Regions from separate parts of the Novosphingobium sp. EMRT-2 genome, predicted to be linked through region 3. Evidence: riboswitches for the same ligand, from Rfam matches in the RefSeq annotation. Region 3 holds a riboswitch; each other region holds the start of a gene.
The links. A riboswitch is a leader RNA that binds a small molecule or an ion and turns the genes downstream of it on or off. The one in region 3 is predicted to bind cobalamin.
Positions count from the first base shown of each region.

Region 1: it holds a riboswitch for cobalamin, as region 3 does, so the genes downstream of both, FA702_RS20535 (TonB-dependent siderophore receptor) here and cobW (cobalamin biosynthesis protein CobW) in region 3, are expected to answer to the same signal.
Region 2: it holds a riboswitch for cobalamin, as region 3 does, so the genes downstream of both, FA702_RS14770 (TonB-dependent siderophore receptor) here and cobW (cobalamin biosynthesis protein CobW) in region 3, are expected to answer to the same signal.

Region 1 is NZ_CP039697.1:571,906-575,810, forward strand. Features, by position in the region: gene cobO (cob(I)yrinic acid a,c-diamide adenosyltransferase) at 1-181, opposite strand, end outside; gene FA702_RS20530 (hypothetical protein) at 178-750, opposite strand; cobalamin riboswitch at 995-1,196, opposite strand; cobalamin riboswitch at 1,255-1,446, shown strand; gene FA702_RS20535 (TonB-dependent siderophore receptor) at 1,654-3,606, shown strand; gene FA702_RS20540 (DUF1636 domain-containing protein) at 3,606-3,905, shown strand, end outside.
Region 2 is NZ_CP039695.1:3,007,418-3,011,322, reverse strand. Features, by position in the region: gene FA702_RS14775 (ABC transporter substrate-binding protein) at 1-539, opposite strand, end outside; gene FA702_RS14770 (TonB-dependent siderophore receptor) at 604-2,508, opposite strand; cobalamin riboswitch at 2,614-2,815, opposite strand; gene FA702_RS14765 (cell wall hydrolase) at 2,968-3,905, shown strand, end outside.
Region 3 is NZ_CP039695.1:258,710-262,614, reverse strand. Features, by position in the region: gene cobN (cobaltochelatase subunit CobN) at 1-1,337, opposite strand, end outside; gene cobW (cobalamin biosynthesis protein CobW) at 1,347-2,384, opposite strand; cobalamin riboswitch at 2,567-2,807, opposite strand; gene FA702_RS01390 (hypothetical protein) at 2,837-3,355, opposite strand; gene FA702_RS01385 (HoxN/HupN/NixA family nickel/cobalt transporter) at 3,348-3,905, opposite strand, start outside.

The DNA.
Region 1 (3,905 bases), on a different replicon from region 3:
TGCGACCGTATCCCAGCGTGCGCGCGACCATGCCGAAGGCGCTGGAGGACTTGCCCTTGCCGTTGCCGGTCAGCACCAGCAGCAGGCCCTTGTCGCGCGTGGCGGCGGCGATTTTGGCGTCGACCACCGCCTTGTGCCGGCGAGTGCGCTCGCGGTGCGCGCTGTCGTCGGTTCCGCTCACCGGCGCTCGCTTTCACGCAGTTCGGGCCGGATCAGGGACAGCAGCGAGAACGCGGCGGCGGCCAGGCCGCTCCAGCCCAGCGTGGCCCACAGCGTCGGCGGGAAATAGCGCCCGATGCGCGGCAGGAAGCCGGCGAGCGTGGGATCGGCGAAGCGGCCGCCGAGGAAGTAGAAGCCGCCGCTGGAAAGCAGTTCGGACGCGAAGGTGGCGCAGATCAGCAGCACGGCCATGATCGGCAGGGCGGCAAGGCTCGCACCCAGCCGGGTTTGCGCGTACCGTCCGGCCAGCCACATCACGCCATAGGCGGGCACCAGCATCCAGTAGGCGGGCGTGAAGCAGAAGCTCGACTGGCCGAACCAGCCGATCACTACCACGTCGATGGCATAGCCAAGCAGGAACAGCGCGCCGAACGCCGCCGCGCGGCGGACGAAGAAGCCCAGCACGAAGAAGCTGGCGAGGCTGGTATCGGGCAGGTGGATGACCTGGCTAAGCGAATGGCTGCGCGTGACGAGCATGACGAGTGCGAGAAGCCCGAAGACGGACAGTTCGAATCGGGTATTGCGGACCATGAGGGGTCTCCTGAACGGGTTGGATTTCGCGTTGTGGCCGCGCACGCGACCATCGGCTGCGGCGCGGGGGCCTTTGCGGTGCGCGGGCGGGCGCGGAACCGAAAGCTCGGGGCCGGGGCGCACGCCTGCTGCGGGTGTCGTGGATGTCAGACGCAGTTCATCACAGGCCCCCTTCGGCAACAAACGCACATATGTCGTCCGCCAAGGGAGAAGCCCTCGTCCGCCCGGTGCATCCCGCCCGCGCGAAGGAACGACGGTAGCGGGCCGGTTTCCTGACTTCCCGGATCATCGCGCCTGTCGCCGCCTTCTCAGGGCCGGAACCCCAATGGCGTGATGGCGATGCGCTCACCGGTCACAGTTGCGGGAGCAGTGCCGGATTCGGCGGATTTCCGCCGGCCGGACTTCCCGATTAAGCCCTTTCGGGCACCCGTTACGCTGCCGGTGATAAGCGAAGCGATGCGCCGCCGCAAGCATTCGCGCTTGCGGCATGGCCGGCGCGAAGCTATCCGCCGCTCTGCGACAGGTTCCCCGAAAGGGGATCAAAAGGGAACGGGGTGCGAAACCCCGGCTGCCCCTGCAACTGTAAGCGGCGAGCCGACCGGCCATCACGCCATTGGGACTTCACCGTCCTGAGAAGGCGGCCGGACCAGCATTGACCCGCGAGCCAGGAGACCTGCCTGACGCGGTCGTTCTTCGTTCGGGCAGGGTGCACCGGACGTTCGAGGTTCCCGCGTCAAAGGCGGGACGATCCCTCGCGCAACGACAGCCACTGCCTGCCGGGAAGACCGTGCGGGAAGCGTCGTCTCGTGCCCTCCGGCGATCTCGCCGGGGCGTCGCGCGGCGGGCGTTTTCCATGCGGTCCGAACGGCAGGTCATCGCCGTTCGTATCCAGGGAACCGCACCATGCGCCTGACCCGTTGTTCCGTTGTTTCCGTCCTCTCGCTCTCGCTGGGCCTTCCCGTGGCCGCCCATGCCGCCCCTTACCCCGACGATCCGGCGCCCGACGCGGCGCCTGACACCTCCATCGTCGTGACCGCGCTGCGCACGCCGGTCGCGCAGGATCGCGTCTCGTCCACCGTCACCGTGCTGGACGAGGCGGCCATCCGGCAGGTGCAGCCGCTGGCCGTGACCGATGTCCTGGTCCGCACGCCCGGCATCAGCCTTTCGCGCAACGGCGGCTATGGCACCGCCACCTCGCTGCGCATCCGCGGCGCGGACGCCGGCCAGTCGGTCATGGTGATCGACGGTGTGCGGCTGTCCGATCCGTCCGCCACGTCCGGCGGTTATGCCTTTTCCAACCTGTTCGTCGATGACATCGAACGCATCGAGATCCTGCGCGGCCCGCAATCGATCCTGTGGGGCAGCGACGCGATCGGCGGCGTCGTCAACGTGACCACGCGCCGCGCGGAAAAACCGCTGGAAGGCAGCCTGGCGGTGGAGGCGGGCACGCACAAGACGGTGAACGCGCAAGCCGGCGTCGGCGGCACGGGCACGCTGGTCGACTGGCGGCTGTCCGCCTCGACCTTCTCCACCGACGGCATTTCGGCCCGCAGCAATGGCACCGAGCCGGACGGATACCGCCGCACCTCGGCCAGTGGCACGGCCACGTTCAAGCTGACGCCCAACCTGTCGTTTGACCTGCGCGGCTACTGGGCCGACGCGCGCAACGATTTCGACGGCACCTCGGGCGACTCGCTCGTCTATGGCCTGACAAAGGAATGGTCGGGCTATGCCGGGCTCAATCTCGCGCTGCTCGACGGCCGCTTCACCAACCGGCTGGCGGCGATGCAGACCGAGACCGACCGCGAGAACTACGATCCCGCCCGCGCGATCCGCCCGCTGAACTTCGACGCGCACGGCCGCGTCCGCCGCTTCGAATACCAGGGGTCGTTCCGCTTTTCCGACGCGGTGCAGGCCGTGTTCGGCGCCGAACGCGAGGAACAGCGCATGACCACGGCCTCGCCCGGCAACAACACCGCGCCCTATGCGCTGGTGCCGCAGCGCGCTTCGACCGACAGCCTCTATGGCGAGTTGCGCGCGACGCCTCTCGCCGGGCTGACGCTCAACGGCGGCGTGCGCTACGATCACCAGTCGCGGTTCGGAGGGAACACGGTGTTCAGCGCCGGCGGCGTCTATACGCCCAACGCGGGCAAGACGGTGCTGCGCGCCAGCTATGACGAAGGGTTCAAGGCCCCGTCGCTCTACCAGCTGTTCAGCCTCTACGGTAACGCGGATCTCAAGCCCGAAAAGGCGAAGGGCTGGTCGGTCAGCTTCGAGCAGGCGCTGGGCAGCGTGCTGCGCGGCTCCGCGACATGGTTCGAGCGCGACACCGACAACCTGATCGACTTCGCCTATTGCCCCACCAGCGGCCCGCTGCCTGCATCCTGCTATGTGCCCGGCACGACCACAACGCGCTTCGGCTACTACGCCAACGTCCGCAAGGCGCACGCGCGGGGCATTGAGCTGAGCGGTGATGCCCGGATCGGCGTGCTGTTCGCGCAGGGCAACTACAGCTGGATTGCGGCGCAGGACCGGTCGCCCGGCGGCGCCGACTTCGGCCGCCAGCTTGCCCGCGTGCCGCGCCATCTCGCCAACGTCGAGGGTGGGATCGATCTTCCGCAGGGGGTGAAGGCCAGCGTGGCCGCGCGCTATGCCGGCGCGACGTTCGACCGCGCGGGCAGCCGCACGACCTTGCCCGATTACTGGCTGGTCGACCTGCGGGTGCAGTGGCTCGTGGCCGGCGGGCTGACGGTCCATGGTCGCATAGAGAACCTGGCCGACCGGCATTACGAGACGGCCAGCGGTTACGGCAGCCTGGGCCGGACGGTCTATATCGGCCTGCGGAGCCGGTTCTGATGCTGCGCGCGGTTGCAAACGGGCCGGCAGTGGTGGTCTGCTCCACCTGCCGCCTGTCCGCCGACCGGCGCGAGGACGAAGGCGGGCGGCGCGGTGGCGCGCTGCTCGCCGAGGCCTTGCGGCAGGTGCAGGCGCAGGAACCGGACCTTGCCGGCGTGGCGGTGCAGGAAATGGCCTGCCTGTTCGCCTGCCAGCGCCATTGCACGGTCCATATCCGCGCGCCGGGCCGGATCGGCTATGTGCTGGGCGGGTTCACGCCCGACGAGGCTTCGGCCCGCGCGATTCTGGGCTATGCCGCC
Region 2 (3,905 bases), 920 kb from region 3:
AGCAGGTCGGCGATCAGCGTGCCTTCGCCCGGCACGATCCCGCCCGATTGCCAGACGACCGTGGGCACCGGCGCGGCACCCGGCGGCGGCGCGGCGGCGGCAAGCGCGGCGTCGATCCGCGCGACGAGCCGCTCGCCGCGCTCCGGATGCCCCGCCAGCGCGGCGATGCGGCGGACCTGCGCGCGGCTGTCGGCCACGTTCATCGCGATGGGAAGCTGGGCAACCGGAATACCGAGGCGGTCATAGGCCGCGCGCGCCGCCGGGCCGAGGAACGTATCGCCCAGCACCAGATCGGGATGGAGCGCCAGCACTTCCTCCACCGTGCCGCGCGTGGCGGGGAAGCGCCGGGCCTGCGCCACGTCCATCGAACTCGACCGGGGATCGCGGCTGTAGTGCGACAGCGCCAGCACCTGCCCCGGATCGGCCACTTCGGCCAGGATCGCATCGCTGCACGGGTTGAGCGAAACGATCGCGGGATGCGCGCGCGCGGCCGAAGGTGGCGGCGTGGCGGGTGTGCACGCGCAGAGGCCCGCCAGCAACGCCAGCCCCCGGCCTCGCCGTCCCAAGGCCGGCGGGGTGAGGAAGGGCGAGGCGCGGCGTTTCTTAATACCGCACCCGCGCGCCGATGAAGGCGGACCGGCCCCAGGTGCCGTATCCGGCCGAGGTCTGGTACTTTTCATCGAACAGGTTCTCGACGCGGCCGAACAGTTCGAAGAAATCCCCGAACGGCAAGCTGGCGCGCAGCGTGGTCAGTTCGTAGCCATCGAGCCTGGTGCGGTTGCCCGCATCGTCGAAACTGTCGCTGACAAGGCGGACATCCGCACCCAGGGTCAGGCCAGCGAGCGGCGAGGTCCAGTCGGCCGAAAGCGTCAGCGCGTTGCGTGGGCGGCGGGCGAGCGCCTTGCCGTAGTTCGCGTCCGCGACGGTGAGGTTGCGGGCGCGATCATAGGTATAGACCGCCTGTGCGCGGAACGTGGGGCTGACATCGGCGCGCAGTTCCAGCTCCACGCCTTCGGCGCGAGTCTTGCCAACGTTGTCGTAAAAGCCGAAGCGCCCGCCCGCGCACTGCGGGCTGGTGACCGAGAAGCACGAGACATAGGAAATAAGGTTGCGCGTATCGCGCCGGAACCAGGTGGCCGAGGCATGGAACACGCCATCGGCCGTGGTATATTCGACCCCGGCATCGTAGCTGCGGCTGCGTTCGGGGCTGAGCCCCTGGTTCCCGTAGTCCGAATAGAGCTGGTAGAGTGTGGGCGCCTTGAACCCTTCGCCATAGCTGGCGCGCAGGCGCAGGCCCTGCACCACGCGGACGCTGCCATTGGCACCGAACGTCGCCTGCGTGCCGAAGCGGCTGTGATCGTCCACACGCACGCCGGCGGCAAGGCTGGCCCGGTCGGTGTACCAGCCGAGCAGGGCGTGGCCGCTGGAGAGGCGCGCGCTGCGCTGGGGATCGAACGTGGAGGAGAAGCGCGTCCATTCGCTGTCCCCGCCGAAATCGAGCGCGAAATGCGCGGGCAGCGCGATGCGGCCGGTGAGGTCGACGCGCTGGCTGCGGCCCTTGTAACCGTACTGCGGATCGGTGCCGTAGGTGGGATCGTAGTAGGTCCGGCGCGTATCGGCGAGCGCGTAGCCGCCGTCGAGCGTGAGCGCGCTGCCGGCGTAGTGGAACCCGGCGCGGCCCGAGAACTGGCGCGTCTTCTGGAATTCGGGCGTGTCGCCGAACACGGTGTAAGTCGGCGCCGGATAGCCATCGATATCGAGCCGGCTGTCGGCATAGCGCGCGACGGCGTTGAGCGAGAGATCGGGGGTGAGGTTCACGCGCCCGCGCCCGCCGATGCGCCACTGGCGATAGCCGTCCGGCTCGGTGCCGGTCGCGGCGGCGGACACGCCATCGGTGCGCGCGTAGCCGCCGTTGAGCGAGAAGGCATAGCGATCGTTGGCCACGCCGGCCACGGCATCGGCGGAGACGGTTTCCTTCGCGCCATATTCGACGCTGGCTTCCGCGCCGTTCACTTCCTTCGTCGTCACCGCGATGACGCCGCCGATCGCGGCGCTGCCCCAGACCACGGAGTTCGAGCCGCGCAGCACGTCGATGCGGTCGATCCCGCCGGTCAGCAGGTTGCCGAAATCGTAGCCGCCCGACGGCGAGGACACGTCTTCCACCCGCACGCCATCGATCAGCACCAGCACCTGTTCGGCTTCGGAGCCGCGCAGGCGCACGCCGGTAAAGCCGCCAAGGCCGCCGTTGCGCGAGAAGGTGAGGCCCGGCACGCGCTCCAGCACGCGCGTCAGGTCCGGGCCTTGCACTTGCGCGATCTGGTCGGCGGTGATGACGGTGACGGCCTGCCCGGTCTGGTCGAGCCGCAGCTTGCTGCCCGTGGCGAGCACGGTGATCTGCGCATCGGCGGAGACGGCGGCGGGCGCCGGTTGCGCCATCTCGTCCTGGGCCAGCGCCGGCGTGGCGGCCAACAGGGATACGGTAAGGAAAAACAGATACTTGCCCGGCATTCTTCAGACTCCCAGCCCATGAACGAACTGCCGTTCATGGCGGGAGGACCGCCGGGCCAACGGGCGGAACTCACGACGCGTGCGCCCGGTACACCCCGCCCGGCCGCGGAACGACCACACACCGGCAGGTCTCCTGGCTCTCCGGGTCATCGCCCCCCGCCCGCCTTCCCGGCCGTGCGGCCAGTGGCATCGTGGACAGGGCGCTCGCCGGATACAGTTGCGGGGGCAGCTCCGGTTCGGGGACCGACTGGTCCTTCAACGGATTCCCTCTTGGCCCTTTAGGGGCACCGGTGGCGTCGCTGCGGCGCGTAGCCCCGAACGCAGGCACGGGCAAGAGTCTTAACCGATTCACCCTATGACGCGGGTCTGTGCCGCCCTGGGACGGCGCGAACGCCGCGCGTGCGGGACCTTTCCGCGCGCGCTAGCGCACGAAAGTACAAGGAACGCGTCCAAGACCCGATGCCGCTGGAGATCGCCTACCGTCCGTTCGCCCTTCCGCCCGAGGCCACGCCCTCGCCGGCGCGGGATGCGGCGCGTGCGGCTTCGGCAGTGCTCGATGGCGTGACGCCGGTTCCCCTGGCACGCACCGAAGCCACTGAAGCGACCGCCGCCTGCGCCTTGCCGATGCCCCGCCCGCGCGATTTTGCCGCGCGCATCCGCCGGCGCGACATGGTGTCGGTGCGGCGCCGGCTGCGGACCCCGTCGCTGCTGCGCCAGCGTCTGGCCGGCGTGGCCACGATCGGCCTGTTCGCGATGGTGCTCGGCCCCATCGGCTGGGGCAGCCCCGGCGGAATCGACCGCGCCGCCGCGCAGGCCGAAGCGGGTGCGCTGCAGCCGTTCGAGCAGGCGGGCGAGAGCTTTCCCGGATCGGCCTTCTACTATGTCTCACCCGACGATACCGGGCTGATCGCGCCCAATGCCGCCGAACAGGCCTGGGCCGCGCACCGCGACGACGAGGAGGTCGCTTCCACCGCCGAGCCCGCCGGCCCCGCCGCGCGGCCGATCTTCGCGCGCGGCAGCGGCGAGGACCAGTGGCGCGCGCTGCAATGCCTGACGGCGGCGATCTATTACGAGGCCGCTTCGGAACCCGACAGCGGTCAGCGCGCGGTGGCGCAAGTGGTGCTGAACCGCGTGGCGCATCCCGCCTTCCCCAATACCGTGTGCGGCGTGGTCTATCAGGGATCGGAGCGGCCCGGCTGCCAGTTCAGCTTCGCCTGCGACGGATCGCTGGCGCGCCGGCCGATGGTGGCGTTCTGGGAACGCGCGCGGCGCGTCGCCCGCGATGCGCTGGCCGGGTACGTCTATGCCCCGGTGGGCCTGGCCACGCATTACCACACCAGCGCGATCCACCCCTATTGGGCCGACAGCCTGACGTTCATCGGCACGATCGGCGCGCA
Region 3 (3,905 bases):
GCCAGCGCGTGGCGATAGTCGGCAACCGGCCAGCAGACCTGTTCGCACTGCAACGCGGTCGTCAAATCCGCGCCTTGCCCCACTGCGTACCCCGCCTCGGCGAGATAACCCAGCATGGCCTGTGCCGAGGCCAGCGCATCCAGCCCCACGGCATGCGCCATCTGGTGCGCCTTGCCCGGATAGGTCGAAAGCACCAGCGCCAACCGGCGTTCCCCCGCCGGCTTCTGCGCCAGGGCGATCCACCCGGCCACCCGTTCCGCAATCGCCTCAACCCGCCCCAAATCCGCGCGATGCACGCCGCGCGAAAAGGCAAGGTCCGGGTCGCGCTCGCTGGCTTCCTTGAAGCTCGCGACCCCCGCCAGGATCCGCCCGTCGATCTCGGGCAGCACCACATGCATCGCGAGATCCGCCGGGGAAAGCCCGCGCGAAGCCGCCGCCCAGGCATCACGGCCCGAAGTCGCCAGCGCGATCTGGAACACCGGAACGCCCGCTCCATCGAGCGGCGTATCCCCATCCTCGCCCCGCGCCGAAAATGCCGTAGCATTGACGATTGCGGCCGGCGCCAGAGCGCGCACCCACTCGTCCATCTGCCTGCGCACTTCCTGCGCTTTCAGCGAGGGAGCAAAGATCGAGAGCGTATCGAAGCCGCGCCGCTCCAGCGCTCCATGCAAGGCTACGAAGGGATCGAGATCGTGCGCCGTCAGGTAGGAGCGATAGAACACGATCAGGACCAGCGGCCGTTCGCCGCGCACGAATGTCTGCGGATCGACAAGCCCCCGCTCTGGATGCCAGAATCCGACTATAGGCAAGGGCTCGCAGTCCGCCTCAGTCCCTCCGCTCAGCCCTGCCGCGCGGGCCAGGACGCCCAGCGCCGCCTCCGCCGCCTGAGCACCTCCCGCCTCGCATAGCCGCGACAGCTCCCGCAGAGCGGACGCCGGAACCGTCGACACGCTATCCAGCCGCTCGTCAGGGCGGCCATCGCCCGAAATGACCGCCAGCGCCATCCCGCGCGAGCGGGCCAGCGCCTCGACCTGCTGGAGACCATAGCTCCAGTAGGGCGTGCCGCCGATCAGCCGGATCAGGATGGCCCGCGCACCCGATAGCGTCCGTTCAAGATAGGTATCGACCGAGAGCGGATGCGCCAGCGCGGCCAGATTGGCGAGCCGCAGGTCCGGAAAGGCTGCATCGCGCGCCCGCGCCAAACGCCATCCGCCCGCGAAAGCGCCCAGGTCGCTGTCCGAGAAGGACAGGACCACAAGATCCGCGGGCTCCTGCCCCAGATCCTGCGGGACGGCGGTTTCCTCCATCCCGTGGGTTTCGCGGAAGATAACGTGCATCGGCAGCGGTCAGTCTTGCAGCACAGCGTGCAGAACGCCGTGGTCGATCGCGTCATGCTCGGCGATGGCGACCAGCGTTGTGCGCCGCGCCTCACCGGGCCGCCACGGGCGATCATAATGATGGCGCACACGAGTACCCACGGCCTGCACTAGCAAGCGCATCGGCTTACCGGTCACGGCGGCATAGCCCTTCACCCGCAGGATACCATGATCGCGCGCCAGCGTTTCGATCCGGCCCACAAGGTCCGTCGGATCGGCAATCTCATCGAGCGCGATCACCGTGCTGTCGAAGTCCTCGTGCTCGTGATCATCGTCACCATCATGATGCGAAGGGCGCGAGGCAATGTCATCCTCGGCGGCAGAACCAAGCCCCAGGATGACGCGCGGATCGATGACACCTTCGGTCAGCTCGATCACCGGCACCGGGCGCGGAGCCTCGGCGGCGATCACCGCGCGCGCGGCGGCGACACCTTCCGCCCCGGCCAGATCGACCTTGGTCAGCAGGACCATGTCGGCGCAGGCCAGCTGATCCTCGAACACTTCGGACAGCGGGGTTTCGTGATCGATGCCGGGATCGGCGGCGCGCTGGGCATCAAGTGCCGCCACATCAGGCGCGAAACGCCCGGCCGCCACCGCTTCGGCATCGGCCAGCGCCAGCACGCCGTCCACGGTGATCCGGCTACGGATCGCGGGCCAGTCGAACGCTTTGAGCAGCGGTTTGGGCAGCGCCAACCCCGACGTCTCGATCAGGATGTGGTCGGGGCGCGGTTCGAGCGCGAGCAGCTTTTCCACCGTCGGGATAAAATCGTCGGCCACGGTGCAGCAGATGCAGCCATTGGCCAATTCGACGATGTTCTCCGCCGGACAGTCGGGAACGGCACAGGATGCAAGAATATCGCCATCGACGCCCAGCGTGCCGAATTCATTGACCACCACCGCCAGCCGCCGCCCGCCGGCATTGCGGATCAGATGGCTGATGAGCGTGGTTTTCCCGGCGCCCAGAAAGCCGGTAACGATGGTGACAGGCACCTTGGACAGGTCGGTCACATGCAATCCCCCGCGCGCCAGAGCGAGAACAGGCGGGGCTTGCCGGACGTTGTCCGGCCGGCGCGCGAGCGACGGGCGGGCGCCGCAAGGCACCCGTCACCACACGGCCGTGCAGCCCCAGCCGCACAGCTTCGTCGCTCAGACGGAGAGTTACCGTGCCATGACCATCCCCTGGATCAGGCAAGAGCGACCGGTGCGCCGGCAGGTCTCCTGGCTCGCGGGTCACAGCTTGATGCACGCCTTCCCGGATTTGCACTGATGCCCAGCATCATGCATTGCCCAGTGGCCGCCCCTCACGAAGAGAGGCATGTGCATCGCGCTATCCGCTTACAGTTGCAGGGACAGCCGCGGATTTGGGAGCGAACCCCCGCACCGCATTCCCGATTAAGCCCCTTGCGGGGCACCGGCGCGATCATCGAAGGACGGGCAAGCCCGATCCTTCAGACCTGCCCCTAGACGAAAATGTCGGCCAAGCCAATTGGCGTTCTGGCTTCATCCTCTTCGCGCCATCGCCTTATCACAGCAGGGTCCGCCGCAAGCTGCTCGATCGCAAGGCAGGGATAGGTCCAAAGTGAAATCTCGGTTGTGCCCTTCTTGATCCTCGATATCCCCGACAGCGCCAGGCGGCCGTCCTTGCCCCACCGAATTCGCTCACGGGACGTGATACCAAGTATTTGCTCGACCTGCCCTTGGCTAATCGGCTTGCACGCGATCCTGAACAATCTTTCCCGCAGCCTCATGATGAGCTGTTCTGCGGCCTGCCGCGAACCTGCATCAAAGACACAGCTTTGGCTGGATTTGATGAAAGTTCCGCCGGAACGCACCATAAACATTCGAATGGCAGCGTCGCGCTCGCCGTGATGCACCCGCAGCCCGAGCGGCATTCGGACGTCGAGATTGATCGAGACGGCCCAGGAATCGTCGCAATGCTTCATCACGACGCAGCGATTGCCATGGCGACGATCAGGCAACGGCGGACACCTCGATCTCGTCAAATCGCTTCCATCGATAGATCGCGAAACTGGCCAGCCAGCACAGCACGAAAAGGCCGATGATCGCGAACCCCAGACTGTTGAAATTCTCGCCCAGTTCGGTCGCCAGACTCCATGGCCATCCGGTCAGGCCCAACTTCTCGCCGATCAGCGCCAGCGTCTCGATGCCGCCGATGACGATGGCCACGATCGCCGAAATCAGGGTGATGGTGATATTGTAGTAGAGCTTACGGATCGGCTTGACGAAGGCCCATTCATAGGCGCCGAGCATCACCACGCCGTCCAGTGTATCGATCAGCGCCATGCCCGCCGCGAACAGCGCGGGCAGGACAAGAATCGTGCCGATCGACAAGCCATTGGCGGCCTGGCTAGCCGACATGCCCAGAATGGCGACTTCGGTCGCGGTATCGAACCCCAATCCGAACAGGAAGCCCAGCGGTGCCATGTGCCAGCTCCTGTTCACCAGCCGGAACATGGGCCGGAACAATCTTGAGAGCAGCCCACGCCCGCTCAGAAGCAGATCAAGGTC